Regions from separate parts of the Frateuria sp. GZRR33 genome, predicted to be linked through region 2. Evidence: predicted binding sites of a transcription regulator. Region 2 holds the regulator's gene; each other region holds the start of a gene.
What was found. The regulator HrcA, encoded in region 2, represses chaperone genes, less so after heat shock. The targets are predictions, from matches to a motif close to TTNGCACTCNNNNNNNNNGAGTGCNAA.

Region 1: a site for HrcA is predicted at 1,879-1,905, ahead of rpoH (RNA polymerase sigma factor RpoH). Genes of this name have one in related genera too.
Region 3: a site for HrcA is predicted at 2,305-2,331, ahead of groES (co-chaperone GroES). Genes of this name have one in related genera too.

What each region holds. Positions count from the first base shown of each region.
Region 1 covers NZ_JBHZGK010000007.1:199,689-205,593, reverse strand. The annotation lists gene ACFWZU_RS11260 (response regulator) at 1-632, shown strand, start outside; gene ung (uracil-DNA glycosylase) at 629-1,345, shown strand; gene ACFWZU_RS11250 (EF-hand domain-containing protein) at 1,399-1,767, shown strand; gene rpoH (RNA polymerase sigma factor RpoH) at 1,934-2,785, shown strand; gene tal (transaldolase) at 3,404-4,357, opposite strand; gene ACFWZU_RS11235 (NAD(P)/FAD-dependent oxidoreductase) at 4,374-5,675, opposite strand; gene ACFWZU_RS11230 (primosomal protein N') at 5,832-5,905, opposite strand, start outside.
Region 2 covers NZ_JBHZGK010000004.1:16,795-22,699, reverse strand. The annotation lists gene dnaK (molecular chaperone DnaK) at 1-507, opposite strand, end outside; gene grpE (nucleotide exchange factor GrpE) at 625-1,146, opposite strand; gene hrcA (heat-inducible transcriptional repressor HrcA) at 1,229-2,284, opposite strand; gene recN (DNA repair protein RecN) at 2,403-4,076, shown strand; gene ACFWZU_RS05965 (response regulator) at 4,144-4,782, opposite strand; gene ACFWZU_RS05960 (MASE1 domain-containing sensor histidine kinase) at 4,952-5,905, shown strand, end outside.
Region 3 covers NZ_JBHZGK010000003.1:310,271-316,175, forward strand. The annotation lists gene ACFWZU_RS05600 (protein-disulfide reductase DsbD family protein) at 1-678, opposite strand, end outside; gene ACFWZU_RS05605 (DMT family transporter) at 752-1,648, opposite strand; gene cutA (divalent-cation tolerance protein CutA) at 1,707-2,045, opposite strand; gene groES (co-chaperone GroES) at 2,386-2,679, shown strand; gene groL (chaperonin GroEL) at 2,739-4,382, shown strand; gene ACFWZU_RS05625 (PLP-dependent aminotransferase family protein) at 4,552-5,889, opposite strand.

The DNA.
Region 1 (5,905 bases), on a different contig from region 2:
TGCCTGACATGGACGGGCTGGAACTGGCCCGCCACGTACGCGAATCGGCCCAGGCCTACGTGCCGATCGTGGTCGTTTCCGGCGACGTCGACGCGCGCCTGCACAAGCGCGAGCTGGGCGACGTAACCGACTATTTCGACAAGTCGCTGGGCTTCCAGGCGCTGGCCGATTTCATCCGCGGCTACGTCCGTCCGGAGGCGACTGCCGAGGGCACCGTGCTGTATGTGGAAGACAGCCGCGTGGTGGCGCTGGCCACCCGGCGCATGCTGGAGAAGATCGGCCTGACCGTGCGCCACGTGGTGAGCGTGGAGGACGCCCTCGCCATGCTCGAAACCGACCGCGCGCAGGGCCAGATCGGTGCCGACGTGGTGCTCACCGACGTCAGCCTGAAAGGCGAGCTCACCGGCGGCGACCTGCTCGAGCGCATCCGCAGCCACTTCGGCTACGGCAAGGGCCAGCTTCCCGTGCTTGTGATGACCGGCGACGAAAACCCGGCCAACCAGGCCGCGCTGCTCAGGGCCGGCGCCAACGACCTGGTCGAGAAGCCGGTCGAGGAAAAACTGCTGGTCACCAAGCTGCTGTTCCAGCTGCGCGTGGCCAGGCACCTGCGCGAGCGGGCGCAAGGCGCGTGAGCGAAACCGCCGAAGCCGAACGCATCCGCCTCGAACCTTCCTGGAAGGCGCGCCTGGGCGACTACCTGGAGCGCCCGGACATGCGTGCGCTGGCCGAATTCCTGCGCGCCGAGAAGCGTGCCGGCAAGCTGCTCTACCCGCCGGGCCCGGAGATCTTCAACGCCTTCGCGCATACGCCGTTCGACAAGGTGCGCGTGGTGATCCTGGGCCAGGACCCCTATCACGGGCCCGGCCAGGCGCACGGGTTGTGCTTTTCGGTGCGGCCAGGCGTGCCGGTGCCCCCTTCGCTGAACAACATCTTCGCCGAGATCGAGCGCGACCTGGGCATAGCGCGCCCCGACCATGGGTGCCTGACGCCCTGGGCCGACCAGGGCGTGCTGCTGCTCAACAGCGTGCTGACCGTCGAGCAGGCCCGCGCCGGTGCGCACCAGAACAAGGGCTGGGAAGGCTTTACCGATGCCGCCATCGAGGCGCTGAACCGCGAGCGCGAGGGCCTGGTGTTCCTCCTCTGGGGCGCCTACGCGCAGCGCAAGGGGCGGCTGGTCGACCCCCATCGTCACCTGGTGCTGAGCTCGGTCCACCCCTCCCCGCTATCGGCGCACCGCGGCTTCATCGGCAACGGCCACTTCTCGGCCGCCAACCGCTATCTGGAAAGCCGCGGCCAGGCGCCGATCGACTGGTCGCTGCCGCCGCGTTCACGGCTGGCCGATTGACAGGCACACTGGCCGGTGGGATGGTCGGAAAGGACCCGACAAGGAGAGTGTCAATGCGCTATCGCATCTGTGGTTTTCTGGTGATCGCCTTCGCGGCGACGTTGCCCCTGGCCAGCGCAGCCGATGAGGTCGGCTCGGCCCGGCAGGCCCCTGCCTTCGACCAGATCGACGCCAACCACGACGGCACGCTCAGCCGTTCCGAGTTGCCCGACGGCCTGCAGGATCTGCGGATGCATTTCACGCAGTACGCGTACGCCGACCACCGCATCACGCGGGCGACGTACGAATGGTACACGGCTCCCGCCTTGCAGTGGCCCGGAATCCGCTTCGCGAGGCCCGCCGGCCGATACGCGTTTTCGCAGCCCTACATCCGGAGACAGGCGCCCGGCACGGCTCCGACGCCACCAGTTCACAGGCGATAGATTGCGCATGTGAACAATAGCGGCATACCGCGTGGCAAGGGGCTGGCGAGGCCGCCCGCATTGCTGTACGATTCGGTACAATAAATCCCGCAGCTGAAACTTTTCGCTCCTTTAGCACTCCCAACAGTGGAGTGCTAAGCTGCGATTTACTTGCCGGAGGTTCCACATGTCCCAAGCCTTGGTGACCGCCAACCTGCCGATCCCCAGCGTCGTTGGCAGCCTGGATGCCTACATTTCCGCCGTGCACCGCATCCCGGTGCTCAGCCACGACGAGGAGCAGGCGCTGGCGCGCCGCTTCAGCGACGAAAATGATCTGGATTCGGCCAAGAAGCTGGTGATGTCGCACCTGCGTTTCGTGGTCCACGTGGCCCGTGGCTATTCGGGCTACGGCCTGCAACTGGGCGACCTCATCCAGGAAGGCAACATCGGCCTGATGAAGGCGGTCAAGCGCTTCGACCCGGACCAGGGCGTGCGCCTGGTCAGCTTCGCCGTGCACTGGATTCGGGCCGAGATGCACGAGTTCATCCTGCGCAACTGGCGCATCGTCAAGGTCGCCACCACCAAGGCCCAGCGCAAGCTCTTCTTCAACCTGCGCAAGAGCAAGAAGCGCCTGGGCTGGATGAATGCCGAGGAGGTGCGCGTGGTCGCCCACGACCTGGGCGTGCCCGAGGAGACCGTGCGCGAGATGGAATCGCGCCTGTCCGGCCGCGATATCGGATTCGAGGCGCCCGCCGACGCGGACGACGACGCCAAGCCGGCCCCGGAAGCGTTCCTCGTGGACGATGGCGCGGACCCGTACGACAACGTGTCCGATGCCGACCAGGCCGACAACCAGCTGGAGACGCTTTCCAGTGCGCTTGCCAGGTTGGACGATCGTTCGCGCGACATCATCCAGCGCCGCTGGCTCAATGAGAACAAGGCCACGCTGCAGGATCTGGCCGACGAGTACGGCGTGTCGGCCGAGCGCATCCGCCAGGTCGAGGCGAACGCGATGAAGAAGATGCGCGCGCTGTTCTGATTCGCGCCACCGCGGCAGATGACGAAAGCGGCCCTCGTGGCCGCTTTTGTTTTGCGCTTCTGCGCTTCTGTGCTCCAGCAGGGTGAGGGCCGGGGCTCAGGGGGGACGCACGAGGCGGCCTTCTCTGCCGCTCTTGCCTGGCCGCCGCAGGCGGGCCAGGTCGCGGGGAGGCCAGGCAGGACGGCGAGCAAAGCAACGTTCCTGCGGGCATCCCCGCTAGCCCCCGCCCCTCACCCGAACCCTCCCCCCGGAGGTGAGAGGGAGCCAGGTGCGGCGCTCGCGGGCAACACCCGCAAGTCCTCTTGCCTCGGCTTCCGGACGTCCGCGGTGGCAGCTCCTCGAGGCAAGCGGCTCCGAGCAAGGCGAGATGGCACCTGGTTCTTATCCCTCACCGCGCTTGGCAGCCATTTCGGTTACTTTTCTTTGGGCAGCGATGAAAAGTGGCCCAGGCGCCGGCAGGCGATCGGAACCCCGCCGCAAGCGAGCGCAGTCGCGGCAGGTCGCGCAAGAACGACAAGCAAGGCAACGCACCCGCAGACATCCCCCCGCAAGCCACGGCGCCTCACCCGGGCCCCCTCCCGCAGGAAAGAGGGCGCAAGGCGCATGCAACAGGGCGTGTCAGAGCTGCTCGGCGAGCAGCTTCTCCAGCTGGCGCTGATCCGCCGCGAACTTGCGGATGCCCTCGGCCAGCTTGTCGCTGGCCATCGCATCCTCGTTCATGCCCCAGCGGAAACGCGCCTCGTCGATCGTCGGCGGCCGCTCGGTGCGGGTGCCGTCGTCGGCCAGGCGGCGCGGCAGCGGGTCGTCCGAAGCGTCCAGTTGTTCCATCAGGTCGGGGCTGATGGTCAGGCGGTCGCAGCCCGCGAGTGCCTGGATCTGCCCCACGTTGCGGAAGCTCGCGCCCATCACCACGGTGTCGTAGCCGTGCGTCTTGTAATAGTGGTAGATGCGCCGCACCGACTCCACGCCCGGATCCTCGTCCGGCGCGTACTGCTTCACGCCGGTGTTGGCCACGTACCAGTCCATGATGCGCCCGACGAACGGGGAGATCAGGAACACGCCCACCTCGGCGCTGGCCACCGCCTGCTCGAAGGCGAACAGCAGGGTCATGTTGCACTGGATGCCGCGGCGCTCGAGCTCGCGCGCGGCGCGCACGCCCTCCCACGTCGAGGCGAGCTTGATCAGCACCCGGTCACGGCCGATGCCGGCGTCCTCGTACATTCCGATCAGCCGCTCCGCCTTGGCGATGCTGGCGTCGGTGTCGAACGACAGCCGCGCGTCCACCTCGGTCGAGACACGCCCGGGAATCAATTCGAGGATCTTGCGCCCGACCGCCACTGCCAGGTGATCGCTGGCGTCGATCAATTGCTGTTCGCGCGAGTGGCTCCTGGCGCGCGCCCAGGCGAGCGATTCCTCCAGCAGCGGCGCGAAGCTGCTCTGGGTAACCACCTTGAGCAGCAGCGAGGGATTGGTGGTGGCGTCGACCGGCCGCCAGCGGGCGATCGCTTCGATGTCGCCGGTGTCGGCGACGACGGTGGTGTACTGGCGCAGTTGTTCGAGTTGGGAAGGCACGGTGGGTTCCGAAAGCTTAGGGTGGGTCGGCAGGGCGTTCGGCCACGGTGGGCACGTCGTCCGCGTCGGCACCGGTGACGATGCGGGCGGAACGCTCATAGGTCCAGTAGGCCCAGGCCCAGTCCAGCAGCACCACCAGCCGGTTGCGGAAGCCGATCAGGAAGTAGATGTGGGCGACGAGCCAGACCCACCACGCCGGCGGGCCGGACAGACGCAGCCGTCCGAATTGTGCCACCGCGGCCATGCGCCCGATGGTGGCGAGCGCACCCTGGTCGCGATAGTGGAACGGAGCCGGCGTCGAATCGGCGTCGACGCGCGCGCGGATGCGGCCGGCGACGTGCCTGCCCATCTGCTTGGCCGCCGGCGCCACGCCCGGCACCAGCGAACCGTCGGCGCGCTCGACGCAGGCCAGGTCGCCGATCACGAACACCTCCGGGTGGGCGGGCAGGCTGAGGTCCGCCGTCACGCGCACGCGGCCCGCGCGATCCAGCGGGGTGTCGAGCTGCCGGCCGAGTGGCGAGGCGGCCACGCCAGCGGCCCACAGCACGGTATAGGCGGGCATGGGCGCGTCGCCGAGGCACACGCCGGCGCCGTCGATTGCCGTGACGGCAGTGCCCGTGCGTACTTCCACCCCCAGCCGTTCCAGCTGCCGCTGCGCCTTGGTCGAGAGCGACGGGTCGAACGCCGCCAGCAAGCGTGGCCCGGCCTCGACCAGTACTACCCGCGCGCTGTGCGGATTGCTGCGGCGGAACTCGCGCGGCAGCGTGTGGCGGGCGATCTCGGCCAGCGTGCCGGCCAGTTCCACGCCGGTCGGGCCGCCACCCACCACCACGAAGTTGAGCCAGGCCCGTCTTTCGGTCGGGTCGACCTCGCGCTCGGCCCGCTCGAAGGCGAGCAGCACGCGGCGGCGGATGGCGAAGGCGTCGTCCAGGGTCTTCAGTCCGGGTGCCCAGCGTGCCCACGCGTCGTGGCCGAAGTAGGCGTGGGTGGCGCCGGTGGCGACGACCAGGAAGTCGTAGTCGAGCGTCTCGTGGGCGAAGCGCACGCGGCGGGCCTGGAGGTCGACGTCCAGGGCTTCGTCGAGCAGCACGGTGACGTTGTCCTGCTTGCGCAGGATCTGCCGCAGCGGCGCGGCTATCGAGGGGGCGGAGAGGCCGGCGGTGGCGACCTGGTAGAGCAGCGGCTGGAACAGGTGATGGTTGCGCCGGTCGACCAGGGTGATGCGTACCGGGACATCGGCGAGGCCGCGCGCAGCGGCGAGTCCGCCAAAACCGCCGCCGAGGATGACGACGTGGGGAAGCGTCGGGGCATCGTCCATGGGACTGCCTTGTACGAGGATGCGTCCGCCCATTGTCCCACCTCGGGGCGCGGAAACCGAATGCGTCCCCTGTAGGAGCGCACCTGTGCGCGACCGTCATGCACGACCTGCCCCACGGTTGCGCACAGGTGCGCTCCTGCACCAGGCCGGGGAGGGTCAGTAAAGGTCGATCGGGTCGACGTCGAGCGACCAGCGCACCTTGCGCGCCGACGGCAGCGCCGCCAGCGCGT
Region 2 (5,905 bases):
GATGCGCTTGACCTCCAGGCCCGCGATGCGGCCGGCGTCCTTGGTCGCCTGGCGCTGGCTGTCGTTGAAGTAGGCCGGCACCGTGATCACCGCTTCGGTGACGGGCTCGCCGAGATAGTCCTCGGCGGTCTTCTTCATCTTCATCAGCACCTTTGCGGAGATCTCCTGCGGCGCCATCTTCTTGCCGTCGGACGTCTCCACCCAGGCGTCGCCGTTCTCGTGCGCGACGATGCCGTAAGGCACGATGTGCAGGTCCTTCTGGACCTCGGCGTCGGTGAACTTGCGGCCGATCAGGCGCTTGACCGCATAGAAGGTGTTCTTCGGGTTGGTCACGCTCTGGCGCTTGGCCGGCGCGCCCACCAGGACCTCGTTGTCCTTGCTGAAGGCGACGATGGACGGCGTGGTGCGATCGCCCTCGGCGTTCTCGATCACCTTCGCGCTGCTGCCGTCCATCACGGCGACGCAGGAATTGGTGGTACCCAGGTCAATGCCGATGATCTTGCCCATAGTGTCTAGCTCCAATGCTTTCTAGGCGGCCCCCGCGGCCGCGATGGTTTTCCAGATGGTGGCCCGCGTCGGACGATTCAATGCCGCGGGGCGCCTGTGTGTTCAGCGAGCGATGCGTCAATCCCTGGCGACCGCGACCAGCGCGGGACGCAGCAGCCGGTCGTTGAGCACGTAGCCCTTCTGCAGCACGTTCACCACGGTTCCGGGCGCCTTGCCGGGCGCCTCGACCATGCTCACGGCGTGGTGGCGCTCCGGGTCCAACGGCTGATCGACCGGATCGACCTGCACCAGCCCGTGGCTCTCGGCCACCTTCAGCAGCGCCTTCAAGGTCAGCGCCAGGCCTTCGCGCACGGCGGCGGCATCACCGCTCTCGATGGCCAGGCCGCGCTCCAGGCTGTCGTAGACCGGCAGCAATTCGTTGAGCAGCTTTTCATTGGCAAAGCGGCGCGCCTGCTCCAGGTCGCGATGCAGGCGCCGGCGCTGGTTCTCCAGTTCCGCGTGCTCGCGCAGCACGGATTCGCGCAACTCGGCGTTGCTCGCTTCCAGCTCGGCGATCCGCGCCTGCAGGGCCTCGGCCCCCTGCGCCCCCGAGGAACCGGGCTCCTGCACCTGGTCCGGCGTCTGATCGTTGTTCTGCATGCGTTACTCCAAACGAATGTCCGGGCCGACACCTCCGTGCCGACCGCCACAAAAATGCGGGAAACCCGCCCTCCGGGGGCGGTTATAGGGACGTCGCGGCGCGATTCAAGGCGTCGCTGAGCAATCCGGCCGTCGCCTGCACCACCGGAATCACCCGGTCGTAGGCCATGCGGGTCGGGCCGATCACGCCCACCGCGCCCAGCACACGGCCCTGTACGCCGTAGCTGGCGGTCACCACGCTGCAGCCATCCAGCGCCGCGAAACCCGATTCCTCGCCGATGAACAGGCGCACGCCCGGGGCCCGGGCGCACACCTCCATCAACTGGAGCAGCTCGTTCTTCTTCTGAAAGGCCTCGAACAGCTCGCGCAGGCGATCCAGGTCGGCCAGCTCCGCGTAGCCCATCAGGTTGGTCTGGCCACTGACCAGGACGTCATCCCCACCACCCTGCGGCGCGAAGGAAGCAGCGGCAAGCTCTGTCGCGCTGGCAACCAGCCGGTTGAGCTCGCTGCCCGCTTCGCGCAGTTCGCGCAGCAGATGGGCGCGGATGTCGTCCACGCGCAGGCCGGCGAAGTGCGTGTTGAGGTAGTTGGCGGCCTGCTCCAGCTCGCGGCTGTCCAGCGGCTTGGCCAGTTGCACGATGCGGTTCTGCACCTGGTTGTCGGAGAACACCAGGATCACCAGCACGCGCGCGTCCGGCAGCGGCACGAAGTCGATGTGGCGCAACGGGAAATCGCCCTGGCGCGGCACCGTCACCACGCCGGCGAAGTGAGTCATCGCCGAAAGCAGCGTGGACACGTTGCCGAGCAGGTCACGCGTGGTCGTCGGGCCGGGCGGCAGCTCGCGCTTGAGGCGCGCCATCTCCTCGCGCGGCAACGGCTGCAGCTCGATCAGGCTGTCGACGAACAGACGCAGGCCACGGGGCGTGGGCACGCGTCCGGCGGACGTGTGCGGCGAGGCGACCAACCCCGCTTCCTCCAGGTCCGCCATGATGTTGCGGATCGTCGCCGGGCTAACGTCCAGCCCGGACGACCGGGACAGCGTGCGCGACCCGACAGGCTCGCCATCGGCCAGGTACTGCGCGATCAGGGTGCGCAGCAGGCGGCGGGCGCGGGCATCGAGGTCGTGGGGTCGGGTCATTCGCTGTAACAAACGGTGAGACGGGACAGAAATAAGGTGTCGCCGCCGAGTTTGCAAGAACGCCGGTCGCGACGGTAGCCGCGCCCGCGCGCCACTTCTGCCCGTACAATTCCACGCCATGCTCACCTCCCTGTATGTCCGCCATTTCGCCGTCGTCGAAGAAGCCGAAGTCGCCTTCGGCCCGGGCCTGACCGTGGTCAGCGGCGAAACCGGCGCCGGCAAGTCGCTGCTGGTCGACGCGCTGATGCTGCTGGCCGGCGCGCGCGCCGACAGCGGCATGGTGCGCGAAGGCTGCGATCGCGCCGAACTCATCGCCGAATTCGACCTGTCCGCCCTGCCCGAGGCACGCGCTTGGCTGGCCCGGGAGGAACTGGACGACGAAGGGGCCTGCCAGCTTCGCCGCGTGGTCCGCGCCGAGGGCAGCTCGCGCGCGTGGATCAACGGCCGCCCGGCCAACGCCAGCCAGCTCGGCGAACTGGCCACGCTGCTGGTGGAGATCCATGGCCAGCACGAGCACCAGGCACTGCTCTCGCGCAGCCACCAGTTGGACCTGCTCGACGCCTACGCCGGGAACGAGGAACAGGTCGCGCAGGTGCGCGCGCTGGCCACGCAGTGGCGGGAGCTGGGCGCGCGCATCCGCAAACTGAGCGGCGGCGACGACCGCGACCAGCGGCTGGAACTGCTGCGTCACGAAGCGGCCGATCTCGAACGCTGGGCATTGCCGCCGGCAGAGCTGGCCGAACTCGAGGCGAGCCACAAACGCCTGGCCAACGCCGGGCGGCTGGCCGAGGGCGCCTCGGGCGTGGTGGAACTGCTCGATGGCGACAGCGAATTCGCCTTGCGCCGGGCGCTCGGACGCGCGCATGGCGAGCTGGGCAAACTGGCTGCGCTTGATCCGCGCCTCGCGCCCCTGCTCGAACTGCTCGACAACGCCGAAATCCAGCTTGGCGAAGCCTCCGACGGCCTCTCGCGCTACGCCCAGGACGTCGACCTCGACCCCGAACGCTACGCCGAGGTGGACGTTCACCTCACCCGCCTGCATGAACTGGCGCGCCGGCACCGCCTGCCGGTCGCCGATCTGCACGAACGGCTGGGCGCGCTGCAGACCGAACTGGCCGAGCTGGAAGGCGCCGGTGACGCGCTCGAGCGGCTCGCGGCGCAACGCACGGGACTGGAGCGCGATTACGCCAAGGCTGCCGATGCCCTGGGCCTCGCCCGCCGCACGGCGGCCGCTCGCCTGGGCGAGGAAGTCAGCGCCCTGATGGGTGAACTGGGCATGGCAGGTGGCCGGCTGGTCGTCGAACTCGAGCCGGTCGAGAGCGACGAGCCCGACGCGCAGGGCCGCGAGCGCTGCGAGCTGCTGGTCAGTGCCAACCCCGGGCAGCCCCCGCGCGCCCTGCGCAAGGTCGCTTCAGGCGGCGAACTGGCGCGCATCAGCCTGGCCATCGAGGTGGCCACGCTGGGCAAGGACACGATCGGTTGCATGGTGTTCGACGAGGTCGATACCGGCATCGGCGGCGCGGTGGCCGAGGTGGTCGGGCAGAAGCTGCGGGCGCTTGGCGGCGAGCGCCAGGTGCTGTGCGTCACCCATCTGCCGCAGGTCGCCGCACAGGGCCACGCCCACCTGCGGGTGAGCAAGCACAGCGACGGCGATACCACCCGCACGCAGATCGAGAAGCTGGACGCCGCCGGACGCCGCGACGAGCTGGCGCGCATGCTCGGCGGCGTGGAAATTTCCCGCGAAACACGCGCCCACGCCAAGCAGATGCTGGAGCGCGCGCAAAGCGCCTGACGTGGTTTCACGCAGTGGCTTCAGTCCATCCCGGGTGTCGGCCCGGTGGGTTGAAGCCTCCTGCGGGTCAGTTCCTCCGCTCGGACAACAGCCCGCGCTCGCTGGCCATGCGGTAAAGATCCAGTTCCGAGCCCGCGCCAAGCTTGCCCATCAGGCTGGCGCGGTGGATATAAATCGTCTTCTGTCCCACCCCGAGCGCCGCGGCGACCTGCTTGGGCGCCTTGCCGGCCGCGAGCAGCAGGAACACCTCGCGCTCGCGCGCGGTCAGCCGGTTGACCGGATCGAGCGCCTCGCTGGGCCGCTCGGCACGGCGCTGGCGCAGGTCCGAACTGAGGAACGTCTCGCCCTGCATCACCTGACGCAGGCCCGCCACCAGTTCTTCCGGCGCGGCACCCTTGGTGACGTAGCCACTGGCGCCGCGGCGCAACGCTTCGGACACGTAAGGCTCGCCGTCATGCATGCTCAGTACCACGATATGCGTGTCCGGGGCCAGGCTGTGCAGATGCTCGATCAGCGGCAGGCCGCTCCCGTCGGGGAGCGAGAGATCCAGTGCGACCAGGTCGGGACGGCGCTGGTTGATCGCGTCCACCGCGTCGTCGGCGCACCGGCACTCGGCAATCACTTCCAGGTCCGGCTCCAGTTCGATGAGCCGCTTGAATCCCTCACGGACGATGGCGTGGTCGTCGACCAGAACGATGCTGTACATGCTGCCCCGCTGACTTTCTGTTTTCGGGCGGTGCGCCGCGGTGCGGCTCGACCGCTTCGGACGCCCCCGCGTCCGGCCCTACCCTTCCGAGTCTATAAGACTCCGGCCGCCCCTGCCCGAACGCGCCCCGCGTGCTGGGCAGGCGAAAGTCGCATGTACCATCGCCGGCATGCGATCGAAGCCCCTTTCCCTGCCTGACTCCGGCCCGCTGCTGGGCGTCATCTACGTGCTGCTGTGGCTGGCATTGCTGCCGACGCAGCAGCCGTACTGGATGCTGCCTTTCGGCCTGCGCTTCGCCGCGTTGCTGATCGTGCCGGTGCGGCAGTGGTTCTGGCCGTTGGGGCTGGAACTGGCCGCGACGGTCATCCTGGACCTGCGTTCGGGGCTCCCGATGGGCTGGGAGACCTTCGTGATCGGCGACCTGCCCGAACCGTTGGTCATGGCAACCGGCCTGTGGCTGCTGCGCCGGGTCAACCTGCACGCCAGCCTGCGCGACCCGGAAGAAGCCACCCGCCTGCTGCTCTCGGCCGTGCTGGTGGTCGGCGCGGTGGCGGCGACCGATGCGGTGCTGCTGGCCCTGCTCCACCAAAACGCCGCGCCCGCGGCGATGGTGCGCGCACTCGGCCGCGAGCTGCTGGGCAATTACCTCGGCGTGCTGCTGGTGGCGCCGCTGTCGATCATGCTGCTGCGCGCGCGGCCGAACCGGAAAATGGTGGCCAGCCTGGTGATGGACGGCTTGCTGGTGATGTTGCCGGCGATGGCATTGCTGCTGATGCTCTCCGAACACGCCGCGCCGCAGCCGGAATTCGCCCGCGTGTTGTCGCTGGCACCGGTATTGTTCTTCGCCTTTCGCCACGGCTGGCGGGGCGCGACGCTGGCCATGCTGATCTCTTGCCTGGGCATGACCGCGGTCGACCATCAGCCCGGTCATGTGCAGAGCGCGGCCGGCTACCTGTTCCTGGCCGTCGCCGGCACCGGCGCCCTGATGCTGGGGGCGGCGACCGACGCCCTGCGCCGCAGCAGTGAGCGGGTGGCCGAGCAGAACGTCTACCTGGGCGCGGTCAACCGCCGCCTGGACCAGCTCGCGCGCCAGTTGCGCGACGCGGCGCGCGGCAACCTACAG
Region 3 (5,905 bases), on a different contig from region 2:
GCCGTCGCGCAACGCGAGCCGGGTCTGGTCGCGGTAGAGGTAATAGCCCGGCGGCATCGTCCAGCGCAGCAGCAGGTGGTGCGGATCCTGCGCCAGGGCTTCGAGCCTGAAGGCCTGCTCCGCGGGCAGCGGTGCGTCGTTGCCTGCCGCGCCGTGGGTGGCGCCGAGCTTCTCCAGCGCGGCGCCCAGTGAGCCGCCACCGGTCGCACCAGCGGCTGCCGGCAGCGGCAGGTCCAGCTGCTCGGTATGCGGCGGATAGCAGATCTTCGGATCGACCTCGTGGCAGCCTTGGAACTGCACGCCCAGACGCAGCCGCGTGGTGCCCGGCGCCAACGTATAGGGCACGCTGGCCTCGATCGCGTGGTGGTAGATCTCCACGTCGCCCAGGTACTCGTCGTGGTGCTTCTCGCCGCCGGGGAAGGTCGGTTCGCCGAGGGTCACGCCATCGGCCGGCTTGAACTTCATGCGGCCACGGTAGAGGTAGTAGTCCGGCGCGATCTCCCAGTGCAGCTTGAGTAGGCCCGGGGTGGAGGCGTCGGCCGAGAGCTTGTAGGCCTCGGTGACCGGCAGCAGGCCGTCGTCTTCCTGTGCGAACGACGGACGCGCCAGTGCGGCCAGGCACAGGAGCAGCATCAACAACGGCAGGCGGGCGGCCAGGCGGCCGATGATCGGGCGCATCGCGTATCCAGCGGCACGGGGCGGGAGATCCATTATGGACCCATCGCGCCGCGGGCCCCCCGCGGTTGCGGCCTTATGTCTTCTCGACCGCCAGTGCCGGCACCGCACGCCGCGGACGCACCAGCCCGGTGGTGAGCGCTGTGCCGAGCAGGATCACCGCGCAGCCGGCGAGCATGCGCATCGTCACCGGCTCGCCCAGCAGCAGAGCGCCCCACAGCACGCCAAAGGCGGGGATCAGGTAGGGAATGACCATGATCCGCTGCGCGCCCACGCGCGCCAGCACCCAGAAGAACAAGACGTAGGCCAGCGCCGTGCACAACACGGCCAGTCCTGCCGCCGCCAGCCACGCGTGCATCGGCAGCGGCCGGGTCGGCCAGGCCAGCACGGTGGTCGGCAGCAGCACCAGCGCGGCGACCATGTGGCTGCCGATCGTCACCACCAGCGGGTTGACGCTCGCCAGGCGCAGGTGCGAGTAGTGCACCGCATAGCCGTAGAGCACCGTGGCCGCCACGCAGGCGAGCAACGCCATGCCGGCGCCCGGAGCCACAGCGAGGCTGCCCTGGGCCAGCCAGAGGATGCCCGTGAAACCGGCCGCGAGCCCCGCGCCGCGCCAGGCGTCCAGCCGCTGGCCCAGCCACAGCAAGCCGATCAGCGCGGCGAACATCGGCGTCATGCCGTCGATGATCGAGGCGAAGCCCGCCGGCAGGCTGCGCGTGGCGAAAGTGAACAGCAGAAAGGGCAGCGCCGAGTTGGTCAGCCCGACCACGGCGATCGGCCACCAGTGCTGGCGCCATTCGGCCAGGCGCTTGCGCGAGGCCAGCAGCGGCAGGAAGCAAAGCGCCGCGCCGATCGCGCGCAGGCCCGCCAGCGGCAGCGCGCCGAAGGCACCGGCGCCCATGCGCATGAACAGGAACGAGCCGCCCCACAGGGCGCCCAGCGACAGCAGGACGGCGTAGTCGATCTTCTTCATCTTGGAATCGCGGGAGTGGGACAGGACAAGTCTGATCGGGTCCCACTGACAAGCGTTGTCAGCAGTCTTGCGGCTTCCCGGCGGTGGCCTCGCAGACCCAGGCCAGGTAAGGCGCGTGGGCGTGCTCGATGGGCACGGCAATGAGCTCGGGCAGCTCGTAGGGATGCAGCGCCAGAAGGCGCGTGCGCAGCGCTTCGAAGCGGAGGGCGGTGGTCTTGATGAGCAGCAGATGCTCCGTGTCGGTGGTGACTGCACCCTGCCAGCGGTAGGTCGAGGCGACGCCGGGCAGGCGGTTGACGCAGGCGGCGAGGCGCTCGGCCACCAGCGTTTCGGCGATGCGCGCGGCGCTGTCGGCGTCGGGGCAGGTGCAGTAGCAGAGCAGGACGGAGGCGGGCATGGCGCGCCATGGTAGCCGCCTGCGCACACGGATGGACCGTTGGCGAAAACCGGTAGGAGCGCACCTGTGCGCGACCGCCATGCAAGGGTCGCCCGCGCGGTTGCTCACCGTGCGCTCCTGCAAGGGCCTCGGGCGGGATTCCGCGTGGCCCGGCAGCGCGGACCACCCCTCCCGGGCCCTTGAAACCCTGCACCTGTCCCCCCACCTGCTGAGCCATTCGCGTTCCAGCCCCTTGCAGGGGCCGGTTGCGTCCGTAGAATTGGCACTCACCGTCACCGAGTGCTAACAGCGACCCGGTGATCCTTCACCTCTTTCAACCCGAACTAGTGGAGTTCCATCCATGAGCAAACTGCGTCCGCTGCACGATCGCGTCATCGTCAAGCGCCTGGAAGAGGAGCGTGTCTCCGCCGGCGGCATCGTCATCCCCGACAGCGCCACCGAGAAGCCGACCCGCGGCAAGGTCATCGCCGCCGGTACCGGCCGCATCCTGGAAGACGGCAACGTCCGCCCGATGAGCCTGAAGGAAGGCGACGTGGTGCTGTTCGGCAAGTACGCCGGCCAGGAAATCAAGATCGACGGCGAAGAGCTGGTCTTCCTGAAGGAAGACGACATCGTGGCTGTGATCGAAGGCTGATCGGCCTCTCCCGCCCGACGCTCCGCAATCTACCTACCGAATTCGAAGGATAAAGACACATGGCAGCCAAAGAAGTCCGCTTCGGCGAAGACGCCCGCTCGCGCATCCTCAAGGGCGTGAACACCCTGGCCAACGCGGTCAAGGTCACCCTCGGCCCGAAGGGCCGCAACGTCGTGCTCGAGAAGAGCTTCGGCGCCCCGACGATCACCAAGGACGGCGTGTCCGTCGCCAAGGAGATCGAACTGGCCGACAAGTACGAGAACCTCGGCGCGCAGATCGTCAAGGAAGCCGCCTCCAAGACCTCCGACGTGGCCGGTGACGGCACCACCACCGCCACCGTGCTGGCGCAGGCGTTCATCCAGGAAGGCCTCAAGGCCGTCGCCGCCGGCATGAACCCGATGGACCTCAAGCGCGGCATCGACAAGGCCGTGATCGCGGCCGTGGGCGAGCTGAAGAAGCTCTCCAACCCGACCGCCGACGACAAGGCGATCGCCCAGGTCGGCACGATCTCCGCCAACTCCGATTCCAACATCGGCGACATCATCGCCACCGCGATGAAGAAGGTCGGCAAGGAAGGCGTGATCACCGTCGAGGAAGGCTCGGGCCTGGAGAACGAGCTCGACGTCGTCGAGGGCATGCAGTTCGACCGCGGCTATCTGTCGCCGTACTTCATCAACAACCAGCAGTCGCAGCAGGTTGAGCTGGACGACCCGTTCATCCTGATCCACGACAAGAAGATCTCCAACGTCCGCGAGCTGCTGCCGATCCTCGAAGGCGTCGCCAAGGCCGGCAAGCCGCTGCTGATCGTCGCCGAGGAAGTCGAGGGCGAGGCGCTGGCCACGCTGGTGGTCAACACCATCCGCGGCATCGTCAAGGTCGCCGCCGTCAAGGCGCCGGGCTTCGGTGACCGTCGCAAGGCGATCCTCGAGGACATCGCGATCCTGACCAACGGCCAGGTGATCTCCGAGGAAGTGGGCCTGCAGCTGGAGAAGGCCACGATCAACGACCTGGGCCGTGCCAAGCGCGTGGTGATCACCAAGGAAAACACCACGATCATCGACGGCGCCGGCGAAGCCGAGCGCATCCAGTCGCGCATCAGCCAGATCAAGGCGCAGATCGAGGAGACCTCCTCCGACTACGACCGCGAGAAGCTGCAGGAGCGCGTGGCCAAGCTGGCCGGCGGCGTGGCCGTCATCAAGGTCGGTGCCGCCACCGAGGTCGAGATGAAGGAGAAGAAGGCCCGCGTCGAAGACGCCCTGCACGCCACCCGTGCGGCGGTCGAGGAAGGCGTGGTGCCGGGCGGCGGCGTCGCCCTGATCCGTGCGCTGAAGGCCGTCGAAGGCATCAAGGGCGACAACGAGGACCAGAACCTCGGCATCGCGATCACCCGCCGCGCGCTGGAAGCGCCGCTGCGCGCGATCGTCGCCAACGCCGGCGAAGAGCCCTCCGTAATCCTCAACAAGGTCAAGGACGGCTCGGGCAACTTCGGCTACAACGCGGCCACCGGCGAGTTCGGCGACATGGTGCAGATGGGCATCCTGGATCCGACCAAGGTGACCCGCACCGCGCTGCAGCACGCGTCGTCGGTTGCCGGCCTGGCGATCACCACCGAGGCGATCGTGGCCGAGCTGCCGAAGAAGGAAGAGCACAGCCACGGTGGCGCCCCGGGCGGCATGGGTGGCATGGGCGGCATGGACTTCTAAGTCCCCAGCTCACCGCTGTATCGAAGAAAGCCCCGCCCCGCGCGGGGTTTTCTTTTGCCCGGCTGTTTTTTTTGTAGGAGCCCGCTTGCGGGCGATGCTCCTGGCTCGGATAGACATCAGGACAGGAGCATCGCCCGCATGCGGGCTCCTACAAGGCAACGGCGGTGCGCTAACCGGGCTGGGGGCCGTGCGCGAGCAGGTGCGCCAGCGCCTCCAGCGCCTCGCGCAGCTGGGCACTGGAGGCGGTCGAGGACAAAGCCAGGCGTACGCCGGCCCATCCGCGCACGCCGGCGAGGCGGAACTCGGCATCCGGCGCCACGGCCACGCCGTGCCGGCGGGCGTGGAAGGCGAACCGTTCGGCATCCCACGGTTTCGCCAGCGGCAGCCAGCCGTGCGTGCCGAATACCGGCGCGCGGTAGCCGTGGCCACCCAGCAACGCCGCTGCGATCGCCTGGTGCTGCATTGCATCCTGCCGGCGCGCCTGAACCAGTTCGTCCATCAGGCCGGTATCCAGCCAATGCGCGGCGATCTCGGCCAGGACGGGCGAGGCCATCCACACGGCGGCGCGCAGATGCCGTCGATAGCCATCCGCCAACGCGCGCGGCACGTGCACGAAGCCCGTGCGCAGGGCGAAGCCGGCGAGTTTGGACAGCCCCACGATCAACAGCGTGCGCTCGGGCGCCAACGTGCACAGCGGCGTGGAGGCGGGGTCCATCGGAAGTACGTCATCGTCTTCGATCACCCACAAGTCGTGCTTTTCGGCGAGGGCTGTCAGCTCGCGCCGCCTTTTTGCGCTCCAGTGAAGCGCCAGCGGATTGGAACAGCTGGGCGAGGCGTACAACGCGCGCAGTCCGCGCGTGACGGCCAGCGCCTCCACGGCCTCTGGCCGTGGGCCTTCGGCATCCACGGCGACCGGCAGCAGACGCGCGCCTACAAACTCGGCCGCCGCGGCGAGGCCGGGGTTGATCAGCGGCTCGCAGGCCATGCCGCCGCCCTCCCCGACAGCACTGCGCAAGGCGACCAGCAGGCCCGCCTGGGCCCCGGGGGTGATGAACGTGCGGTCCGGCTCCGCGGCTATCCCCAGCGTGGTCAGCCACTTTGCGGCCGCCTCGACATGCTGCGCCGCTTCGCTGGTCTGGCCGGCGCGGTCGAGCAGGGCGTGTGCACGTCCTTCGGCGAGCCGTGCGAAGGCATCGCGCAGCAGCGCCGACGCATTGAGATGGCGTGGCACTAGCGGCGCGTTTATCGCCAGGTCGTGCAGGTCCGCGGCCGGCGCTGGGCCGGGTGGCGCGGCTGGCCGTGCCACGACCGTGCCGCTGCCCACCCGGGCGTGCAGCCAGCCGCGCCGCGTGGCTTCGGCGTAGACCCGCGTCACGGTCGCGACCGACACGCCCCAGCGTCGCGCCGCGGCGCGCTGCGAGGGCGCTGGCTGGCCAGGTTGCAGCGTGCCGCTGGCGATCTCGCTCTCGAGCGTACGCAGCAACTGTTGCCAGGTCGGAACCGTCATGCCGCCATTTTCGCAG